Regions from separate parts of the Serratia sp. NCCP-200 genome, predicted to be linked through region 2. Evidence: predicted binding sites of a transcription regulator. Region 2 holds the regulator's gene; each other region holds the start of a gene.
What was found. Region 2 encodes Fur, which represses iron uptake genes when iron is present. Its sites were predicted from a motif close to ATAATAATGAGAACNACTATCAA; they were not measured.
Positions count from the first base shown of each region.

Region 1: fes (enterochelin esterase) is a predicted target of Fur. The motif match lies at 3,464-3,486, and genes of this name have one in related genera.
Region 3: feoA (ferrous iron transporter A) is a predicted target of Fur. The motif match lies at 2,505-2,527, and genes of this name have one in related genera.
Region 4: sodA (superoxide dismutase [Mn]) is a predicted target of Fur. The motif match lies at 3,055-3,077, and genes of this name have one in related genera.

Region 1 covers NZ_BAAKUJ010000001.1:373,242-378,711, reverse strand. Annotated here, with positions in the region: gene AC6HVW_RS01750 (enterobactin synthase subunit F) at 1-1,780, opposite strand, end outside; gene AC6HVW_RS01745 (MbtH family protein) at 1,819-2,025, opposite strand; gene fes (enterochelin esterase) at 2,036-3,388, opposite strand; gene AC6HVW_RS01735 (TonB-dependent siderophore receptor) at 3,696-5,470, shown strand, end outside.
Region 2 covers NZ_BAAKUJ010000002.1:458,237-463,706, reverse strand. Annotated here, with positions in the region: gene ybfE (LexA regulated protein) at 214-501, shown strand; gene fldA (flavodoxin FldA) at 705-1,244, shown strand; gene fur (ferric iron uptake transcriptional regulator) at 1,570-2,016, shown strand; gene AC6HVW_RS07425 (beta-N-acetylhexosaminidase) at 2,199-4,862, opposite strand; gene chiQ (ChiQ/YbfN family lipoprotein) at 4,881-5,207, opposite strand; gene chiP (chitoporin ChiP) at 5,258-5,470, opposite strand, start outside.
Region 3 covers NZ_BAAKUJ010000007.1:121,380-126,849, reverse strand. Annotated here, with positions in the region: gene AC6HVW_RS20805 (Tex family protein) at 1-1,259, shown strand, start outside; gene AC6HVW_RS20800 (RNA 2'-phosphotransferase) at 1,524-2,066, shown strand; gene feoA (ferrous iron transporter A) at 2,658-2,882, shown strand; gene feoB (Fe(2+) transporter permease subunit FeoB) at 2,958-5,270, shown strand; gene AC6HVW_RS20785 (FeoC-like transcriptional regulator) at 5,270-5,470, shown strand, end outside.
Region 4 covers NZ_BAAKUJ010000006.1:38,135-43,604, forward strand. Annotated here, with positions in the region: gene yiiM (6-hydroxyaminopurine reductase) at 1-83, opposite strand, end outside; gene AC6HVW_RS18870 (methyl-accepting chemotaxis protein) at 184-2,106, opposite strand; gene sodA (superoxide dismutase [Mn]) at 2,353-2,976, opposite strand; gene fdhD (formate dehydrogenase accessory sulfurtransferase FdhD) at 3,105-3,932, opposite strand; gene fdnG (formate dehydrogenase-N subunit alpha) at 4,106-5,470, shown strand, end outside.

The DNA of each region.
Region 1 (5,470 bases), on a different contig from region 2:
CCAGTGGCGCATCGTATAACAGCACTTCCCCCTGCCCCACAAAACGCGCCTGTTGGGAAGCATCGGTGATAATCAGGCGTGGGGCCGCGTCTTCCAGCATCATGCTGAGGCGCTCATCGGGATAGCCGGTATCCAGTGGTAAATAGGCCGCTCCCGCTTCCACTATCGCCATTAACGCCAGCGACAGGAAGACCGAACGCGGCAATGCCACCGCCACGATGTCGCCCGGCTGCACACCCTGAGCCACCAAACGCTGGGCCAAGGCGATCACCTGTTCGCGAGTTTCGCGGTAGTTGAACCGGTGGTGCTCATCTGCCAGCGCCGGGGCATTCGGGGTCTTTTTCGCCTGCTCGGCCAGCAGACCGCTGAGGGTCTGGGCTGCCACCGGATAAGCGGTGTCGTTCACCTTGGCCAGCAGCGCATGATCTTTTTCACTCAACAAATCGGCTTCGCTCACCGGCAATGTCGGTTGTGCCGCAAACTGCCGCAGCAGCAGCGGCAAGCGCTGTAAGTGCTCCGTCAATTCGGCCAACTGATAACGCTCGGCATTGGCTAATAGCTCAATCTTCAGCGTGCCAGCCTCGTCGATAAACAAGGCGATTTCCAAATCACGCACCGGGCCAGAGGCCAGGTCGTGGGTGATCCCTTTGATACCGGCAAAATCGAGCTGGTAGTCGAACATCTTGAAGTTGAAGACTGTGCCATACAGCGGCTGACTGTCGCCAATACGCCCCAGATCGCGCTGTACCTGCTCAGCATCATAGCGCTGATGGCGGCGGGCAAACTTCAGTTCACGGCTGATTTGTGCGGCGATATCGGCCAGCGTTGCCTGCGGCGCGACGTGCATCTCCACCGGCAATACGTTAATCACCGGCCCGGTGGCACAAAGCGCAGCCGAACCCATGCGGCGCATAAAAATAAACCCGGCGCTGTAGCGGGTTTGCCCTGTCAGACGAGCCACCCACACGGCCACCAGCGCCATCGCCATATCGGCTGCGCTGAGCTGCTGTTGCTGGCCCAGACTGACCAGTGGCGCAAGATCCTGCGCGGCACAGCACTGTGCCAAGCGGTGAATACGCGTCGAAGGTGCCTGCCCGGCCAACGGTTGCGGGCATAGGGTGGCTGGCACGGGCAACTGCCGTGCCTTGTTCAACCAAAAATCGGCATCGCGCTGATAACCAGGGGATTGCTGATACTGCTGATATTCCGCCACCACATCGCTAAAAGGCGTGAACGGCGTCGGTTCTGGCTGCTCGTGCTGATATAGGCGGGTATAAATATTGGCGATACGGCGGGCGATGGCGGTAAAGCTGAAGCCATCGACCACCAGATGATGGTAACGCTGATACCAGAACCAGCGATCGTCGGCCAGACGCATCAGGATATGGCGATACAGCGGTTTGCCGCTGCTCACCCGTAATTCGGCACCAAGGTCGATCTGCATCAGCGCGTGGGCCGCCGCCTCAGCATCCGCCGAGTCGCTTAAATCAATCCATTCCGGCGCAGCCAACGGCATCGTGGCGTCGTAATACTGCATCGGCACACCGTCACGCTCAACGAAACGCAGCCTTAAGGTATCCACTTCGGCCAGGCCCAGTGAGATCGCCCGTAACAGGTGGTCTTTATCCAGCGGGCCATTCAGTTCGATATAATGGGCGACCGCATAGGCATTGCCGTACGGTGAAATTTGATCGGCAACCCAAATACCGGGCTGCGCCGCCACCAATGGCAACTCAACGGTAACCTGTTGCCCGGTGGGTAAAATAGAGGTTTCTGACACGACGTTCGCTCCTGTTGTCGGTTCTTGCTGCGTCTCCATCACGCCTTACGCAGTGATGCGGGCCGCATATCCTGCCAATTCTGTTCTAGCCAGTTGACGCAGTGCTCCCGGGAAGCCGGGCCAAAAACGCTGACCCAACCGACCGGGATGGCGCTGAAATCCGGCCACAGGCTGTAAAGCAGTTCTTCATTACGCAGGACGTAGCAAATTTGCTGCTCGTCATCGAACGGGTTTAAGGTTTCCATTACTTGCTCCTTAAGCATGAAGAGGGTTGGCGGACGGCTTCAATTCGGCACGGCGGTTGACCAGCTCCGACCAATGCGCTTGCAGACCATCGAGTAAACCGCCGCGCCAACACAACGCATCGTGCCCGCCCTCCACCAGCCGATACTGCACCTGATGCCCGGTTTCACTTAACAGGGCCGCCATACGGTCATTCACCCGGTGGACCAGCTTTTCATGCGCCCCGGCCTCTAAAAACACCTTCAGCTTGCCATGCGCACCTAACTGCCCGTCTTCTACCTGGCGGATCAACCAGCAGGCATCCTCGGGCACGGTGGGCAGTTGCAACATATCGCGGCGTGGCCACCAGAACGAGCCGGACTGGCTGATGGTGGCACCAAAATATTCCGGCCAGCGCAGGCCAGCATAGAGCGAGCCCAAGCCACCAAAGCTTTGCCCTGCAACTACGGTGTTGGCAGCCTCACGGCTATGCGGGGCCCATTCGGCCAATTGCGGTAATAACTCTTCCTGTAGGGCCAACCAAAACTCATCGTTGCAGGTCAGTTCCCGCGCGCGGTGTTGCTGGTCGATCACGTCGATCAGCATATAGACCGCCTCCGGCAGTTGGCCAGTGCGCGTCAGTTGCATCAGCGGATCCCAGACCGGCATCTGATTGGCCCAGAATTGGCCGTCCAGCAAAATAGCCAATGGCCGCGCCGCCGGGTTACTTTCACCGGTGGAGTAGATCCAGACGTGGCGGGAGGTTCCCAATCGCTGGCTATGCCAGGTATGCCGTTGCAGTTTGGCAGGCGGTGCTGGCGTACAGCGGCCGCTGGTCACGGCATAGTTGTCAAAGTCCCGCCAGGCCGGTTGTTGGGGAGCCTGTGGCATATGCAAGCCGGAAAGCGTGTGCCCCCCTACGCCAGGCCAGGCGCGGTAAGGATTAAGCAGATCGTGAGTTGCGTTGGCAAACACCTGGTGCCACCAGTGGCGAATAGAAAGCATGTTGGCGTGGGAATTGTCCCCCTGCGGTTCGAAGGGACGATCCTCCATGCAGGGGATAAAGCAGTAGCTGCCGCGCCAGTCGCCTTGCAGCTCGGTTTGCCAATACCAGACGTCCGAACCTGCAAGCCGTTGCAGGCTCTGCGGGGGCGACGCTTGGTGATGATCGGTGAGGCAATTGATATGGATCCAGACTCGTTGATAAGCCGAGGTCAGTTCACCGCCCTGAGGGTCGCGCCACAAGAACGTCACCTTCCATCGCCCATTATCCTGCAGTTCCACCAAGGGGGTACCACGCCGGGCGATATCCAGCCACCAACCGTGGCTCCCTGCATGCTTGCTCGCCAATAACGTACTGCTTGCTGGTTGTTGTTCAGTTTTCAAAACGCCCACTCATTGTGTTGTTGGCAAGGCACGCCGTGCGACTCACCGGTTCCCAAATGCCAAACGGCACAAGGAATACTATTGATAATTATTTGCATTTGCAATAGTGTATACAAGCTCGAAATAGAGCGGGCATTCTTCAACAGGGATGGATGCCGAATTATTGAGCGGGATCTTGCTGCCAGTCAGCCTGGCCTCCGGGTTTCGTTACTATTTTCGACTACACAATAAAACTACAACAAACCGTTCCGTTACCGGTTGTCACACAGCGCCGCATCAGGAAGGGTTGTTAGGTAGGAACCTCAAAATGAATCGGAAGTTATCTCGTTATTCTTTAGCCACACTCATCGGGTTAGGATTGGGCACATCTGCATTTTCCGTTACGGTCAATGCCGAGCAAACGGCCACCACCTCAGACAGCGCCGCGCTGGCTGAGAAAAGTAAAAAAGAATCCGCCTCTGAAGATGTCATCGTTGTCACCGCCGCCAAACAAAACCTTCAAGCTCCCGGCGTTTCCACCATCACTGCCGAAGAAATCAAACGACGCCCTCCCGCTCGTGATATCAATGAGCTAATCCGTACCATGCCGGGGGTCAACCTGACCGGTAACTCCACCAGCGGCCAGCGGGGCAACAACCGCCAGATCGATATCCGCGGTATGGGGCCAGAAAATACCCTGATCCTGATCGACGGTAAACCAGCCAGCAGCCGTAACTCGGTGCGCCAAGGCTGGCGCGGCGAGCGTGATACCCGTGGCGATACTGCCTGGGTGCCACCAGATATGATCGAACGTATCGAAGTGCTGCGTGGCCCAGCGGCTGCCCGCTATGGTAACGGTGCAGCAGGTGGCGTAGTCAATATCATCACCAAGAAAACCACCCAAGATCTTCATGGCTCGCTAAACGGTTATTTCAACGTACCGCAGCATAAGGATGAAGGCGCCACCAAGCGTACCGATTTCAGCCTTTCCGGCCCGTTAAGCGATCAGTTGAGCTTCCGTCTGTTCGGTGGCTACAGCAAAACGCAGGCCGACGCCTGGGATATCAACCAGGGGCATCAGTCCGAACGTACCGGCACCTATGCCAATACTTTGCCTGCCGGTCGTGAAGGGGTGATCGACAAAAATATCGATGCCTTGCTGAGCTGGGAATTCGCCCACCTGCAGACCTTGGATTTCCAATATGCCTATGGCCGCCAAGGTAACCTGTACGCCGGGGATACCCAGAACACCAACACCAATGCGCTGGTGCAGAGCAACTACGGTAAAGAAACCAACCGTATGTATCGCGAAACCTATGCGCTCAACTACCGTGGTGCCTGGGATAACGGCGTCAGCACCAACAACTACGTCCAGTTTGAGCGCACGCGTAATACCCGTTTAGCCGAAGGGCTGGCCGGGGGCACCGAAGGGATCTTCGCCAACGACAGTTACAACACCACCCGTCTGGATAATTTCCTGGCGCACAGTGAAGTCAGCATTCCGTTCGATATGTGGGTGCCACAAACCGCCACGCTGGGTACCGAGTGGAACCAGCAGAAGATGAAAGATCCTTCTTCGACCACCCAATCGCTAACCGGCACTAATACCGGGGGAGCGATCCCAGGTACCGATAGTAGCAACCGCAGCCCGTATTCCTCCGCGGATATCTTCTCGCTATTTGCCGAAGATAATATCGAGCTGACCGATACCACAATGCTGACTCCAGGCCTACGTTACGATCATCACTCCATGGCCGGTAACAACTGGAGCCCGTCGCTTAACCTGTCACAGGAATTGGGCGATCTGTTTACCCTGAAAATGGGTATCGCTCGCGCCTACAAAGCACCTAACCTGTTCCAGAGCAACGGCGATTACATTCTCTACAGCAAAGGCCAGGGCTGTGCTGCCAGCGCAACGGGAACCGGCTGCTATCTGATGGGTAATGACGATCTTAAGGCCGAGAACAGCATCAACAAAGAGATCGGGCTGGAATTCCACCATGAAGGCTGGCTGGCAGGTATCACCTACTTCCGTAACGATTACCGCAACAAGATCGAAGCGGGCTATTCGCCAACGGCCTCTAACACCAGTAAAACCGATAT
Region 2 (5,470 bases):
GCTTAGCGCGTTTGTAGCTAAGTTAGGCATTGTCGTCGCTCCATCTGCTGGGGTAATATGGCGCGCTATAATTTTGCCACCCTGTCCAGGTGTGAAGCTGCGCTTGGCTGGGGGTGAATTTGGGTTAGGGTTTATTGGCCCGAATTGTGTAAATCGAACCGTCTGGAAGCGTAAACCGCTTTTTGATGCAAACTCCCTTGCAGTAGCGCAACAATGGCAAAAGAACAAACGGATCGCACGACGCTGGATCTGTTCGCAGATGAACGCCGTCCAGGGCGCCCGAAAACCAACCCGCTTTCCCGAGATGAACAGCTTAGAATTAATAAGCGCAATCAGCTACGACGGGACAAAGTGCGTGGATTACGGCGTGTGGAGCTGAAAATCAACGCAGACGCGGTAGATGCTCTCAACAAACTGGCCGACCAGCGCAATATCAGCCGCAGCGAATTGATCGAACAAATGCTGTTGGCCCAACTGGCAGAAGAACAGCCAGAACACTGATCTCTGCTGCCGCAAACGCGGCACGGCGTTAAGGATGACGCCAGATCGGTTCCACCTCCGCAGAGGCATCGCATAAACGCGATAAAACCTCAGGGCAAATTTCTGGCATGATACGCATTTACGGCTGAGCAAACCTGCCCTTGGCAGCGCCTCAGGCCGCGTTTACGCAACACATTCATTTGAATTAAAAGGTTATCTTTACTATGGCTCATGTAGGCATTTTCTTTGGCAGCGACACTGGCAATACCGAAAACATTGCCAAGATGATCCAAAAGACGCTTCAGCAAAAATTCGGCAACGACGTGGCAGAAATCCACGACATCGCCAAAAGCAGCAAAGAAGATCTGGCAGCGTTTGATATCCTGCTGCTCGGTATCCCAACCTGGTACTATGGTGAAGCCCAGTGCGACTGGGATGATTTCTTCCCGACGCTGGAAGACATCGACTTTAACGGCAAGCTGGTGGCGCTGTTTGGCTGTGGCGATCAGGAAGACTACGCGGAATATTTCTGCGATGCGATGGGCACCATCCGCGACATCATTGAACCACGCGGTGCGGCCATCGTCGGCCACTGGCCAACCAAAGGCTACCATTTTGAAGCCTCCAAGGGTCTGGCAGACGATGATCACTTTGTCGGGCTGGCCATTGACGAAGATCGTCAACCTGAGCTGACCAACGAACGTGTAGACGCTTGGGTCAAGCAAATCAGTGAAGAGCTGAGCCTGGCCGAGATCGTCGGCTAAGCCTCTGCCCCGGCGGATACGTAACACATGGTAGGGGCGCCGTATAGCGCGCCCTTCTGTTATCGGCATCACGGATTAGAGCAATAGAAGCTACAAGTTTGTAACTTCCTACCTCGCCACGGTAGACTGAGACATCGGTTTATCCCATCCATCAAAGCTTTGCATGGTTACCCTGGTAAAGTGCAAAGATATGTTTGTTAACAACCGGCGGTTTCTATTTGCAGCAACCGGTTCTATAATGAGACGCAATTAACGCTTTGTGCCAACCGATGCCATAGGCGAGAACGCCTCAACTTGATTAGCATAGTAACAGGACTGAATCCGCATGACTGATAACAACTCCGCATTGAAGAAGGCTGGCTTAAAAGTCACTCTTCCGCGACTCAAAATCCTGGAAGTCTTGCAGGATCCGGCATGCCATCACGTCAGTGCGGAAGATCTGTACAAAAAACTGATAGATATGGGCGAAGAAATTGGCCTGGCCACGGTATACCGTGTGCTGAACCAGTTTGACGACGCAGGTATTGTGACCCGCCACAATTTTGAAGGTGGCAAGTCGGTTTTCGAACTGACTCAGCAACACCACCACGATCACCTGATTTGCCTGGACTGCGGCAAAGTGATCGAGTTCAGCGACGAATCCATCGAAGTGCGTCAGCGCGATATCGCCAAGCAACACGGTATCAAGCTCACCAACCACAGCCTGTATCTGTACGGCCACTGTGAAACCGGTGATTGCCGCGAGAACGAAACGCTGCACAATAAGAACTGATCCTGGCCCGCCAGAACGCGAAAACCGCCTACACGGCGGTTTTTTTATGCCTAAATGACAGATAAAAAAATCCCCGGACAGGCCCGGGGAAAAATATCCACTCAATTATCACAATTGCAGTTAGCTCTCACCTCGCACTCTCTCCGCCCATCTACCGACACGTAGGCGGGCGGAGTTCTCACTTACGCTTTCACTGGCTCGGCACGGCTAAAGCGTTTGCCATCCGGGCTAATCGCACGGATTTGCACATCACCCGCCACCGCTGGGCGAGCTTTGTCGTCATAACGCTGCCACTGTTTGCCGCCGTCGGTGGAATATTCAATTCCCAGGCCCGGCAGAGCAATATTCGCCTCCAACTTGCCACCGATGATGCGTGCCCCTGGGACCGGAAGGCGATAGCTCACGCCCGCTTTATCCATCTTGGCCAGCTCACGTTGGCCAATCAGGTTGGCAAAGCGCAGCCAGTCCTTATCAAGGGTTTTGGTATCGACCTGATGGGTTTCGCCGCCTTTGTACTCACGGCCAGCTTTGTAATCCTGCTCCCAGCTGGCACGGTGCCATGCACGTTCTGCAAGCGACACGGCACGTGGGTAAATCATGTATTCCATCTGCTGGTCGGTACGCACCACTTCGCTCCACAGCTGGGCGGAAAGACCATATGCACCCGGCCATGGTTTGTCGCTCTTGGCGGTGAAGTGGTTACCGTCACGGTCAACCGAGGTTTCGGCGTTCTGCGGCAGGTTGTTCGGCGCAAAGCTGAAGATCTTCTGCTCGTCGCTGAAACGGGTGCCCCAATAGTAACCGTGCTCGTCCGGGCTGACTTCATACGGGAAGTCCATATAGACGTAGTCCGGGTTAGAAATCACCACGTCATAACCCTTGTTCGCCCAGTCGTTAGCCGAGTCGAAACCACCCCAGTACAGGGTATCCCAGAAGTTCACCGCCACATGGTTGGTCGCGAAGGCCTTCGAGTCTTTGGCATCTTTCAGGCCGTCCTGCCACGCCTGCATTCTGTCAATGCCGTGTGCTTTCACCAACTGGCTGACTTCCAGACCGAAGTAGCTCGGCAAGTGTTCCATATCTTCCACTTTGCCGTCTTTGATGATGGCCTGGCAAACCTGCGACTTGGCCCACGGCTTGTCTTCTTTGCTCAGGTCGAGGATACCCTTGCCCGCTTCCGGATTTTTCACGTCGGTATAGCCAGCGCCCAGACGGATGTTCTTCGCTTCGTCCCCACCAAAGTGCCAGGTTTTCAGCGGTTGGCCGGCCTCTTTGTGCATCTGGGCCACTTCGCCAATCACTTTGTCCACGAAGTTTTTGGACGAATCCAGGCATGGGTTCAGGTAGCTCTGGCGGTTGAAGTACTGCACCGAGGTGGTATTGGAGGTATCGGTCGGATCCACCAGGCGGAACTCGTTGGCTTCTTTCTCTTTCCCTTCGGCAAGCAGTTTCTTGTAGCGAGCTTCCATAGAAGTAATCGCCGCACGGGCGTGCGCCGGCATGTCGATCTCAGGGATCACTTCAATCTGGCGTGCCTGAGCATATTTAACGATATCGATATAGTCCTGACGGGAGAAGAAGCCACCGTGTGGTGCCGGGCCAGAGCCGTATTGTGGCATCAGGCAGGTGGTTTCGCTCAGGTCATGACAACGCTGGCCGCCCACTTCGGTCAACTCTGGCAGGCCAGGGATCTCAATGCGCCAACCTTCGTCATCCGTCAGGTGGAAGTGGAATTTGTTCAGCTTGTAGGCTGCCATTTGATCCAGCAGGCGCAATACGGCGTCTTTTTGGTGGAAGTTACGCGCCACGTCCAGGAAGATGCCGCGGTATTGGAAGCGCGGTGCATCTTTGGCATCCAGCGTCGCGATCTTCTTGCTGCCATCCGAAGGGATTAACGACAGGATGGATTGCAGACCATAGAACACCCCAGTCTGATCGAAACCGACGATCTCGGCACCTTTCTCGCCGATCTTCAGCTGGTAGGCACCAGGCACGGCCTGATCGCCTTTGAATGCAGCTGGCTTGATATCCGTCTTGATTGGATAACCGCTCGCCTGGCTCTCAATGCCCAGCAGTGCAAAGCGCTCGGCTGCTGCATCTGCCGCTGGCTTGGTCAAGGCGCTCAGTTCCAGCGCCACGCCTTTGCTCAGGTCAATATCCTTCGCATGGACTTTAACTTCCATCGGGGTTGGGATGATTTGCCCACGCAGCGATGCCATCGGCAACACTTTCAGATCCTGGTTCTTGGTGAAGCGGCTTTCCGGCACCATCAGAATGTTGTTGTCATCCTTGGTACGCTTCCACTGGTCACCGGTGAACGGGGCAACAAACTGGTGAACATCTTCGGTATCGGTATTCGACAGGATCTTCGGCTGAGCATCGCCGGAAGTGGCATACCAGCGCGGCAGGAAGTCGGTGCGGAACAGTTGCCAGTATTCAGCGATAATCGGGATTTCCACCGCCTGATTGGCCGGGAAGCTGGTGAATTTGTCCGTCGGTTCCAGCTTATACAGATCGCCGGTGATGTGGGTGATTTTGAACTGGTCGTTATCGACCTTCAGCGTCTGGCGCGGGCTGTGGAAATAGATCGCCCAGTCTTTATCTTTGATTTCCTGATTGCCGTTGGTCAAGGTGATCAGCACCTTGTGGCAGGACGCCCAGTCTGCACCCAGCTTGGCACAGTCCACGCCGTTCTCGGCAGCACGGTTGTCCAACATTTTCAGATTGACCTGCAACTGGCTGAGTTGATCAACCACCTGCTGATTGGCCATGGCAGAACCTACGCTGCCCAATAGTCCAACGGTAGCCGTCAGGGCGGCGAGAGCACTCATCTTAAACTTGTTCATCTGCAACCTCTTGCGTAATCAGTTGTTGTTAGCGCGAATTTCTTTCCAAATCTTGCCGCATTTGGCGTCATACGCCTGGCCATTGCCGGTATGGGCGGCCTGGATGCAGCTTTGGTAATCCAGCACCCGCACGGTTTCCTGCTCAGCGAACTGTTGGTGCTGTTTCTCTTGCTTCAACACGTTCAGCACCGCCTGGCAGGCCTGCAATTTCTCTGGTGAACCTTCCGCGGTATTGATACAGGCGCTGTAGGCCTGGCGCAGCTTGACATCTTCCGGTGGCGCGACGGATTGCGAGCAGGCGCTAAGCCCGGCAACCGCAGCGATAATCAGCATCAGTTTTTTCATGGTTAAAGTCCTGTGGCATTTCCCCGGCAGCCTGGCCACCGGGGAGCGCATTAGAAGATGGTGAACGGTGCGATAACGATGAATTTGACGTCTTTCTCATCCTGGAAGATGTTGCCGTAACCGCCGCCCCAGCTTGGGATATCGGAATGGTTGTCATACTGCGTGAAGTGCAGTTTGAACAGGGTGCCTTTGGCGCGTCCGTCCTGCATGGTGTACATCGCATCCAGGCTGTAAGCGCTCTCTCTCAGGCGCTGGCTCTGATC
Region 3 (5,470 bases), on a different contig from region 2:
CGCACACCGGGCAGGCAGCCAAAGCCGCTGCGGTCGTTGCCGCGTTGTGCATCAAACACAAGGTTGAGCTAGTTGCCATCGGTAACGGCACCGCATCCCGCGAGACCGAGCGTTTCTATGCCGAGCTGCAACAGCAGTTCCCAGACGTTAAAGCCCAGAAAGTGATCGTCAGCGAGGCCGGAGCTTCGGTGTATTCCGCTTCCGAGCTGGCCGCGTTGGAGTTCCCGAACCTGGACGTTTCGCTGCGCGGTGCGGTTTCCATCGCCCGCCGTCTGCAAGATCCGCTGGCGGAACTGGTGAAAATCGATCCGAAATCTATCGGCGTGGGCCAATACCAACATGACGTCAGCCAAAGCCAGTTAGCCAAGAAGCTGGACTCGGTGGTGGAAGACTGTGTGAACGCCGTTGGGGTTGATCTGAACACCGCCTCCGTGCCGCTGCTGACCCGAGTTGCTGGCCTGACACGCATGATGGCGCAGAATATCGTCACCTGGCGTGATGAGAATGGCCGCTTCAGTAACCGTGAACAACTGCTGAAAGTGAGCCGCTTGGGGCCAAAAGCCTTCGAGCAGTGCGCGGGCTTCCTGCGCATCAACCACGGCGATAACCCGCTGGATGCGTCAACCGTTCACCCGGAAACCTACCCGGTGGTGGAACGCATTCTGGCCGCAACCCGCCAGGCTCTGCAAGATTTGATGGGCAACCCGAGCGCGGTACGCAGCCTGAAAGCCAGCGACTTTACCGATGAGAAATTCGGCGTACCAACGGTCACCGACATCCTGAAAGAGTTGGAAAAACCAGGCCGTGATCCGCGCCCGGAATTCAAAACGGCTACCTTCGCCGAAGGGGTGGAAACCCTCAACGACCTGCAGGTGGGCATGATCCTGGAAGGTTCGGTCACCAACGTCACCAACTTTGGTGCCTTTGTTGATATCGGCGTCCATCAGGATGGCCTGGTGCACATCTCGTCACTGGCGGACAAGTTCGTTGAAGATCCGCATACCGTGGTAAAAGCCGGTGATATCGTCAAGGTGAAGGTGATGGAGGTGGATCTGCAGCGTAAGCGTATCGCGCTGAGCATGCGTCTGGATGAGCAACCGGGAGAGGGTTCCGCACGCCGTGGCGGGGGCAATAACAACGCTCCAGCACGCGATAAGACTTCGCGCCCGGCGGTCAATAAGCCTAAGCCACGCAACAGCACCCCGGCAGGTAACAGCGCCATGGGTGATGCGCTGGCCGCCGCATTTGGCAAGAAATAATGAGCTGAGGGGATAAACCCTTATCCCCTCCTTCGGCTGTCTCTTGATCGGTTCTGCGCTCAAGAGACAGCGCGGATTTATTACGGTCGATGAGATCCATGTATTCAACTATGGACTTCTGGAGTTCGTAGGTAAATTAGTCATCAATCCACTAGCTCGGGGATGACATCCCACCCTACATAGCGTCAGCAAAATTGCTCTCTTCATTGACACCAGCCATAGATTACCCAGTAATATGCCGATACCAACAACAAGGAATGTGAAATGGGTCATCAAAATCAAGATGTAAGCAAGTTTTTAAGCTATGTATTACGCCACCAACCAGAATCTATCGGTTTAACGCTGGACAGTGAAGGATGGGCGAATCTCGACTCGCTTATCGCCTGTGCAGCTAAAAAGGGTAGGATACTTGACCTGCCGCTAATCAGATCGGTTGTAGAGAACAGCGACAAGAAGCGCTTCTCTATTTCTGATGATGGCGGTTATATCCGCGCGGTACAGGGGCACTCCTCAAAACAGGTTGATATCAGCTATCAGGAACAGACCCCGCCACAGTACCTTTACCATGGCACGGCAACACGTTTTATCGCTTCAATTAATCAAGACGGATTGATCGCTGGCTCCCGTCAGTATGTGCATCTATCCGCTGATATCACTACAGCGACCGCCGTTGGCCAAAGGCATGGCAAACCTGTTGTGTTAACCATTGATGCATTGGCAATGTACCAAAATGGCTTTAAATTTTATCAGGCTGATAATGGGGTCTGGTTGACGACGGCTGTGCCAGTAAAGTTTATTGATAAGTGATGGCAGAAATGAAGGCATTTTTGCCATTTGCCCTTCTAGCGCCACCCCCGACAATTTTGACCTACCGCAATAAAATGGCGATTATTTTGCCACCCGGTTTCGAGCTATCGCTTAAAGCCCGCACGCCGGTAAAAATGCTCCGTTGTTAACACCCTTATTAACACCACCTTTTCAGTTCGTCGATTGTGTCGTAAACACAAATACTTACCTCTCTCATTTACAGCAGGCGATGTTGCCAGATCTGCGCCATAAAACTTTCAGCCACGCCAATAGAGCTACAACTGTTTCATTACCGCAAGAAAATACACAAATTTGCAACTTAATTAACCTTTTGCACTCATTTGCAGTGCGTTTGGCTTAGTGCTAAAACAGGAGCTGGCAAGGCGTCCATTGCAGATATGACAGCATTTACAATTGCCCATACATTCCGTATTGAATACGATAATTGTTATCACTATGATTCTGTGTATTCATTGCTCTGTTTTTGGCTCGGCGCTCCTGGCCCCATACACCTTTTCACAGGTAGTCTGGGCAGCAAATGTTCTGAAGGTGTCATTCCTGTGGGAATGCTCAACGCATTGAGAAGGCAATATGCAGCTGCTTCCTAAACATACCTATAAAATTACCGGTTTCTCCAGCGAGATTAGCCCGGCCTACCGCCAGAAATTACTGTCGCTTGGCATGCTGCCCGGCTCGCAGTTTGACGTGGTACGCGTGGCACCATTTGGCGATCCGATAGAAATAAAGACTCGCCGCGTTAGCCTGGTACTGCGGAAAAAAGATATAGACCTGATCCTGCTAGATAGCCAAGCGTAACGCGCTGTCCCCGCCTCAGGCAGTTGCCGTGTGCAAACACGGCCGATACTTAATTTACTGATATCACGTTGGTTTATGAAAAAAATCACTATTGGCTTAATCGGTAACCCGAACTCGGGCAAGACGACGCTGTTCAACCAGCTCACCGGAGCACGCCAGCGGGTCGGTAACTGGGCCGGGGTGACAGTTGAGCGTAAAGAGGGCCAGTTTACGACGCCGCAGTCGCAGGTTACGCTGGTTGATTTACCAGGCACCTACTCGCTCACCACCATCTCCGAACAAACCTCGCTGGATGAGCAGATCGCCTGTCACTACATCCTGAGCGGCGATGCGGATATGCTGATCAACGTGGTCGATGCCTCCAACCTGGAACGCAACCTCTACCTGACGCTGCAACTGCTGGAGCTGGGTATTCCGTGCATCGTGGCCTTGAACATGCAAGACATTGCCAAGAGCCAGAATATTGAGATCGATGTCGCTGCCCTGGCCGAGCGCCTTGGCTGCCCGGTGGTATCCATGGTTTCCACCAAGGCCGATGGCATTGGCCTGCTGAAACAGACCATCGACAATCACCGCTTCAATGAGTTAAAAGCGCTGGTGGCCTATCCGCCGCTGCTGTTAGACGAAATCGCTACGCTGACCGAGGCCATGCCTCAACAGTTGCCCACCGAACAACGCCGCTGGCTGGCGCTGCAAATGCTGGAGGGCGACATCTACAGCCATCAGTTAGCCGGGAACGCCACCGATCTGCTGGCTCATTCCAGGCAAGCGCTGCAACAGCAGCAGCAGGAAGATCCCGCGCTGGTAATTGCCGATGCCCGCTACCAGTCGATCGCCACTATCTGCGATGCGGTCAGCAACTCCAAGCTGGCGTTGCCAAACCGCCTGACGGAGGTACTGGATCGGGTGATCCTCAACCGCTGGCTGGGGGTGCCGATCTTCCTGCTGGTGATGTACATCATGTTCGTATTGGCGATCAACATCGGTGGCGCACTGCAACCAATCTTCGATCTCGGTTCGGCGGCCATCTTTATTCAGGGCATCCAGTGGATCGGTTATACCCTGCATTTCCCGCAGTGGCTGACCGTCTTCCTGGCGCAGGGCGTGGGGGGCGGTATCAATACCGTGCTGCCGCTGGTTCCCCAGATCGGCATGATGTATCTGTTCCTGTCATTCCTGGAAGACTCCGGCTATATGGCGCGAGCGGCATTTGTTATGGACCGCCTGATGCAGGCGCTCGGGCTGCCGGGTAAATCCTTCGTGCCGCTGATCGTCGGCTTTGGCTGTAACGTGCCGTCCATTATGGGCGCACGCACCTTGGATGCCCCACGCGAACGCCTGATCACCATCATGATGGCCCCCTTTATGTCCTGCGGCGCGCGTTTGGCAATCTTTGCCGTATTCGCCGCGGCCTTCTTCGGCCAGGACGGCGCGGGCGTGGTGTTCTCACTGTATATGCTCGGCATCGTGGTGGCGATCCTCACCGGCCTGGTGCTGAAATACACCATCATGCGCGGAGAAGCATCGCCGTTCGTGATGGAGCTGCCGATTTATCACGTGCCGCATCTGAAAAGCCTGTTGCTGCAAACCTGGCAACGCCTGAAAGGTTTTGTGCTGCGCGCCGGGAAAGTGATCGTGATTGCCAGCATCTTTATTGGCGGCTTGAACAGCTTCTCGTTCAGCGGGCAGCCGGTAGACAGCATCAATGATTCAGCGCTGGCCTCGGTTTCCAAAGTGCTGACGCCATTATTGCAGCCAATGGGCGTACACAATGATAACTGGCAAGCAACCGTCGGGTTGGTAACCGGGGCGATGGCCAAAGAAGTGGTGGTCGGGACGCTCAACACGCTGTACACCGCAGAGAACATCACCAATGAGCACTTCGATGCCGCCAACTTCAACCTGCTTGATGAGCTCGGCGCCGCCGTCAATGAAACCTGGCAGGGCCTGAAGAGCACCTTCAGCCTGAGCGTACTCTCCAACCCTATCGAAGCCAGCAAGGGTGATGGTGAGATGGGCGTGGGCTCAATGGGCGTTATGAGTAGCAAATTTGGCACTTCAATCTCTGCCTACAGCTATCTGATTTTCGTGTTGCTTTACGTTCCCTGCGTTTCGGTGATGGGCGCTATTGCACGTGAGTCCAGCCGGGGTTGGATGACCTTCTCCATCCTGTGGGGGTTGAACGTGGCCTATTCGCTGGCAACGCTGTTCTATCAGATCGCGACCTTCAGCCAGCATCCGCAATACAGCGCGACAGCGATCCTGATCGTGCTGCTGTTCAATGCGCTGGTACTATTGGGCTTGCGCAAGGCTCGTAGCCGCGTAACGATCCGTTTGCGTAGCACCACCTCGGCGTCCTGTTGTCAAAGTTCGGGTGACTGTCACTAATGGCCAGCCTGCTGCAAATCCGTGATGCGCTTGCCCTTCGGGGCAGCGCTCAGGCGCAACAGCTGAGTCAGCAGTTGGCAACGCCCTTGCCATTGGTTGAAGCAATGCTGCAACGTTTGACCGCCATGGGGAAAGTTGAACGTATTGAGCTCGATAGCAGCGAATGCCTGAGCGGTAGCTGTAAGAGTTGCCCAGAAGGG
Region 4 (5,470 bases), on a different contig from region 2:
TCCACCAGGCGTTTGGCGATAGCGCTGGGGCGGCCACCTTCATAAGGTTGAATCGAACCGAGATAGACGTCTGGGTGGTGCATGCTGGCCTCCATTCACGCTCGTTAATGCCGTCTAGCATAGCCTGAGTCGAGGGGGAGGAACAGAATAACCCGCCCGGAAATCACCGGGCGGGCGGAGGGGTTAGAAGGTCGTCCAGTTGTCTTCGGCGCTGGTGCTCGGTTTAGCCATTGATGGTGATTTGAGCTGGGTGGTTTTGGTTTCCACTGGTGCAGCCTTGTCCGCCAAACGGAATACCGAGACGCTTTGCAGCAGCATCTCAGCCTGCTCTTCCAGTGAATCGGCAGCGGCGGCAGACTCTTCCACCAGCGCGGCGTTTTGCTGCGTGGTGTGATCCATTTCCACGATGGCCTGACCAATCTGTGCGATGCCTCTGGTCTGTTCATCGGAGGCGGCGGCTATTTCAGCCATGATATCGCGCACGTGGGTGACCGAACGGACGATTTGCTCCATGGTGTTGCCGGTGTCTTCCACCAGTGCGGTACCGCTCTGTACCCGGTTGACCGACTCGGTAATCAACCCTTCGATTTCTTTCGCCGCCTGGGCGCTGCGCTGGGCCAGATTACGGACTTCGCTGGCGACAACCGAGAAACCGCGCCCTTGCTCACCCGCCCGGGCGGCCTCTACGGCGGCGTTCAGGGCCAGGATGTTGGTCTGGAAGGCAATGCCGTTGATCAGGGTGGTAATTTCGGCGATCCGCTGCGAACTGTTGGAAATATCCCGCATGGTGCTGACGACGTTGCTGACCAGTTTGCCGCCCTGCTGTGCGGTTTGTGAGGCATCGGTCGCCAGCTGGTTGGCGTGATGGGCGTTGTCGGCATTCTGCTTCACCGTGGCGGTGAGCTGTTCCATGCTGGCGGCGGTTTCTTCCACCGCGGCGGCCTGCTGTTCGGTACGTGAAGAGAGATCGGTATTGCCTGCAGCGATTTCCCCGGCGGCGGTGGAGACCTGGCTGACCCCCATCTGGATTTTCTCAATCATATCGCGCAGGTTCTGGCTCATAGCGGCGACGGCGTTAAGCAACTGGCCCAGTTCATCACGGCGAGTGCTGGTTTGTGCCTGGCGTAGATCACCCTTGGCAATGCGTTCTGCCAGTTCCAGGGTGCTGTTGAGGGGGCGAGTGATCTGCAATGTGATACGCCATGATATCAGCAGGCCAGCAAGAATGGCGATCGCCGTGGTGATCCCCATCTGCCATTGCGCGGTATTGATATTGTTATGGGTCTGCGTCAGCTCATCCTTCATGAAATTATTGACCAGCGTACCGATCTCGTCAGCGTAGCCGCCGAGCTGTTTACTGATCTTGATCTCATTCTCAACGGCGGGCAGGTAGGCCGCGATGTGGCCTTTATACTCGTCAAGCACGGTCAACAGAGGTTGGAGCAACGGGCGTTGTGACTCGTTCAGGCGTTGGCTGAGCGTGTTGGCGGCGCTGCGGGCGTCGTCGATGGCGCTGAGCAATGGGATTTCGGAGTCGCGGTTGGGTTGCAGCACCAGGCCACGGGCATAGTAGCGGATCTGGGTCAGCTTCTGGTTCAACTGGATAAACGCCAGTTGCAGATCGGTAGCCCCCAACTGACGTTCAACCTGGCTCAGGCTGTCCTGAACTTCGGACATGTTCCAGCTGGCTCGTACCGCGTCTTTATCCACCACGGCTTTGGCAAACATTTTCTGTTGTTGCTCATAGTTACCCAGCAACACCACCAAAAGCTCCAGATCCTTGCGGCTTTGCGCATCCCAATTCAGGTTTTGCGCGTGGCTGGCCAGTTGCAACGCGTTTTCGATATGTTTGCGGTTACGTTCAAGGTAGTCGGTGTTGTAATTTTGGCTAAACATGGCACGGGTGTATTTAGCCTGACTGATTTCGCCCGTTAACTGATAGCTGAAATCGATGCGGTCGCTGCGTGATTCGATAAGATTGAGGTAGGTTATCCCGGTACCAGCGATAACGATCGCCAGTATCAACATTAGAGAGAACCCGAGTCCGAGCTTTTTACCTACGGTGAGATGAACGATTTTTCCTGCCAAAGCTTGCAATGCCGCCATGATTTATCCCTCTTTAGGCGTTAGACAATTGAACAAAGCATCGGCAAGAAGCGGTTAAACTTTAGCGGGAAATGGGCAAAAAGATACCCGCATCAGCGGGCATCATCAGAGATATCCCCGTCGTCTTTCAAGCTGCAGCGTTGTTACCTGCACTTACTCACCCCAGTCACTTACGAAAAGTAAGCTCCTGGGGATGAGTAAGCTTGTCGCCTAGCTGCAGCTTGAAATCCATAGGGGAACGCCAAATTATTTCTTGGCTTCGGCGAAGCGTTTGGCTGCTTCGTCCCAGTTCACCACGTTCCAGAATGCCTTGATGTAGTCAGGGCGACGGTTCTGGAATTTCAGGTAGTAAGCGTGTTCCCACACGTCCAGGCCAACGATTGGCAAGCCTGAAGCGCCGGAGACGGCTTCGCCCATCAGCGGGCTGTCCTGGTTAGCGGTAGACACCACGGCCAGCTTGTCGCCTTTCAGCACCAGCCAAGCCCAGCCAGAACCGAAACGGGTGGCGGCGGCTTTCTCGAACTCTTCCTGGAATTTCTCTACGCTGCCGAAATCGCGCTCGATAGCGGCTTTCAGATCGCCATCCAGCGTGGTGCCGGTTTTCAGACCTTTCCAGAACAGGCTGTGGTTAGCGTGGCCGCCTGCGTTGTTGCGCATAAAGGTGCGCTTGTCTGCAGGGACTTTATCCAGATCCTGGATCAGCTCTTCTACGCTCAGCGAAGCCAGCTCAGGGTAAGCTTCCAGCACGGTGTTGGCATTGTTGACGTAGGTCTGGTGGTGTTTGGTGTGATGGATTTCCATCGTCTGCTTGTCGAAATGCGGTTCTAGTGCGTCGTAAGCATAAGGTAGGGATGGCAGTGAATAACTCATGATCATCATCTCCAGTAGTGTAGGGCGGCGCAAAATGTGAGCACCGCGTAAGCAGTATGATGCATTATAATTAATTAAATGATATTGAAAATGATTATCAATGCCCTACAGACTGTATGGATTAAGTCTTAATCGGTAATACGCTGCGGGTGTGTAAACACCGTTGCCCTGCCTGGCTTGCTAAAACCAACCAATGTCAGGTTGCTGCGCTCGGCGATTTCCACCGCCAGCGAGGTGGCGGCAGAGACCACAAACAGGATCTCGGCACCGCACATGGCGGATTTTTGCACCATCTCATAGCTGGCCCGGCTGGAAACCAGGATCGCCCCTTGCTGCCAGCCCTGTTTGGCGCGTATGCCGATCATTTTGTCCAGCGCCACATGGCGGCCAACGTCTTCGCAGCCGCCCAGCAGTTCACCCTGCGGTGAGATCCAACCTGCGGCGTGGGTACAACCCGTCAACTGGCCGACGTTCTGCACCTGACGTAGCTGGTCAAGGGCGCGATCGAGATTGGCCAATGAGAAGGTTTGGGTAAAGGGCAGCGGTGTGACCGGTCGGAAGATATCCGCCAACTGTTCGATGCCACAAACGCCGCAACCTGTGCGGCCCGCCATCGCCCGGCGGCGCTCCTTCAGCCCGGCAAAGCGGCGGCTGGAAAGCTCGATTTGTACTTCCATGCCGTTGCAGGTGGGATTAACCTCTATACTGAAGATATCCCGTGGCGAGTCGATAATCCCTTCCGAGAGGGAAAAACCGAGGGCGAACGCCTCTAGATCCTTTGGCGTACACATCATCACCACGTGAGAAATGCCGTTATACACCAACGCGACCGGCACCTCTTCGGCGAGCCAATCTTGCTCTTTGGTGGTCAGTTGCCCGCGCTGGTACACCGGAGCCTGGATCAGGCCCGTGAGCGCGTTCACATTTGTGGGCTGCTCTTGGTTAATTTTGTTCACTTTCCTGGCACCTGTTTGTAACAACCCTACGCCTGCTATGGTATTATTGCGGCGCCGTTGCGGCCCATTTGGCCAATACCCACATAAGAATAGTGATTTTAGCGCTTCCCGCTTTGAGGGGGAAAGCGTCATTTGAAACAATGTGACAACACGAGAGAGAAAGGAGACCCCCCATGCAGGTCAGCAGAAGGCAGTTCTTTAAGATCTGCGCTGGCGGTATGGCAGGAACCACGGTAGCTGCACTGGGCTTTAGCCCGGCGGTGGCATTGGCGGAAACCCGGCAGTACAAGTTGCTGCGCGCCCGTGAAACCCGTAATACCTGCACGTATTGTTCCGTCGGCTGTGGGCTGTTGATGTACAGCCTTGGTGATGGCGCCAAAAACGCCAAAGAGAGCATCTTCCATATCGAAGGGGATCCAGACCATCCGGTAAACCGTGGTGCACTTTGCCCGAAAGGGGCAGGTCTGGTGGATTTCATCCACAGCGAAAGCCGTCTCCAATACCCTGAATATCGCGCTCCAGGCTCAGACAAGTGGCAACGCATCAGCTGGGACGACGCCTTCACCCGCATCGCCAAACTGATGAAAGAAGACCGCGATGCCAACTTCGAAGCCACCAACGCCGCTGGCGTAACGGTAAACCGTTGGCTCTCGACCGGGATGCTGTGTGCTTCGGCCTCCAGCAACGAAACCGGTATGCTGACCCAAAAATTTAGTCGCGCTCTCGGCATGCTTGCCGTAGACAACCAGGCGCGTGTCTGACACGGACCAACGGTAGCAAGTCTTGCTCCAACATTTGGTCGCGGTGCGATGACCAACCACTGGGTTGATATCAAGAACGCCGACTTAATTATTGTCATGGGTGGTAATGCGGCAGAAGCGCATCCAGTGGGATTCCGCTGGGCGATGGAAGCCAAAATTCATAATAAAGCCAAGCTGATCGTCATCGATCCGCGCTTTACCCGTACTGCATCCGTGGCGGATTTCTACACGCCTATCCGTTCAGGTACCGACATTGCTTTCCTGTCGGGCGTCTTGCTGTACCTGATCACCAATAACAAGATTAACCGCGAATACGTGGACGCCTACACCAACGCCAGCCTGCTGGTGCGGGAAGACTTCACTTTCGACGACGGCCTGTTCAGCGGCTACGACGCGGAAAATCGCAAATACGATAAAACCACCTGGAACTATCAGCTCGACGAGAATGGCTTCGCCAAGCGTGATACTACGCTGCAGGATCCGAACTGCGTGTGGAACCTGCTGAAAAAACACATCAGCCGTTATACGCCAGAGGTGGTAACCAACATCTGCGGCACGCCAACCGAAGATTTCATCAAGGTGTGCGAATATATCGCCGAAACCAGCGCCAACGACAAGACGGCCTCATTCCTCTACGCCCTAGGCTGGACACAGCACTCGGTCGGTGCGCAGAACATCCGTACCATGGCGATGATCCAACTGCTGCTTGGCAATATGGGCATGGCAGGTGGTGGTGTGAACGCCTTGCGTGGTCACTCCAATATCCAGGGTCTGACC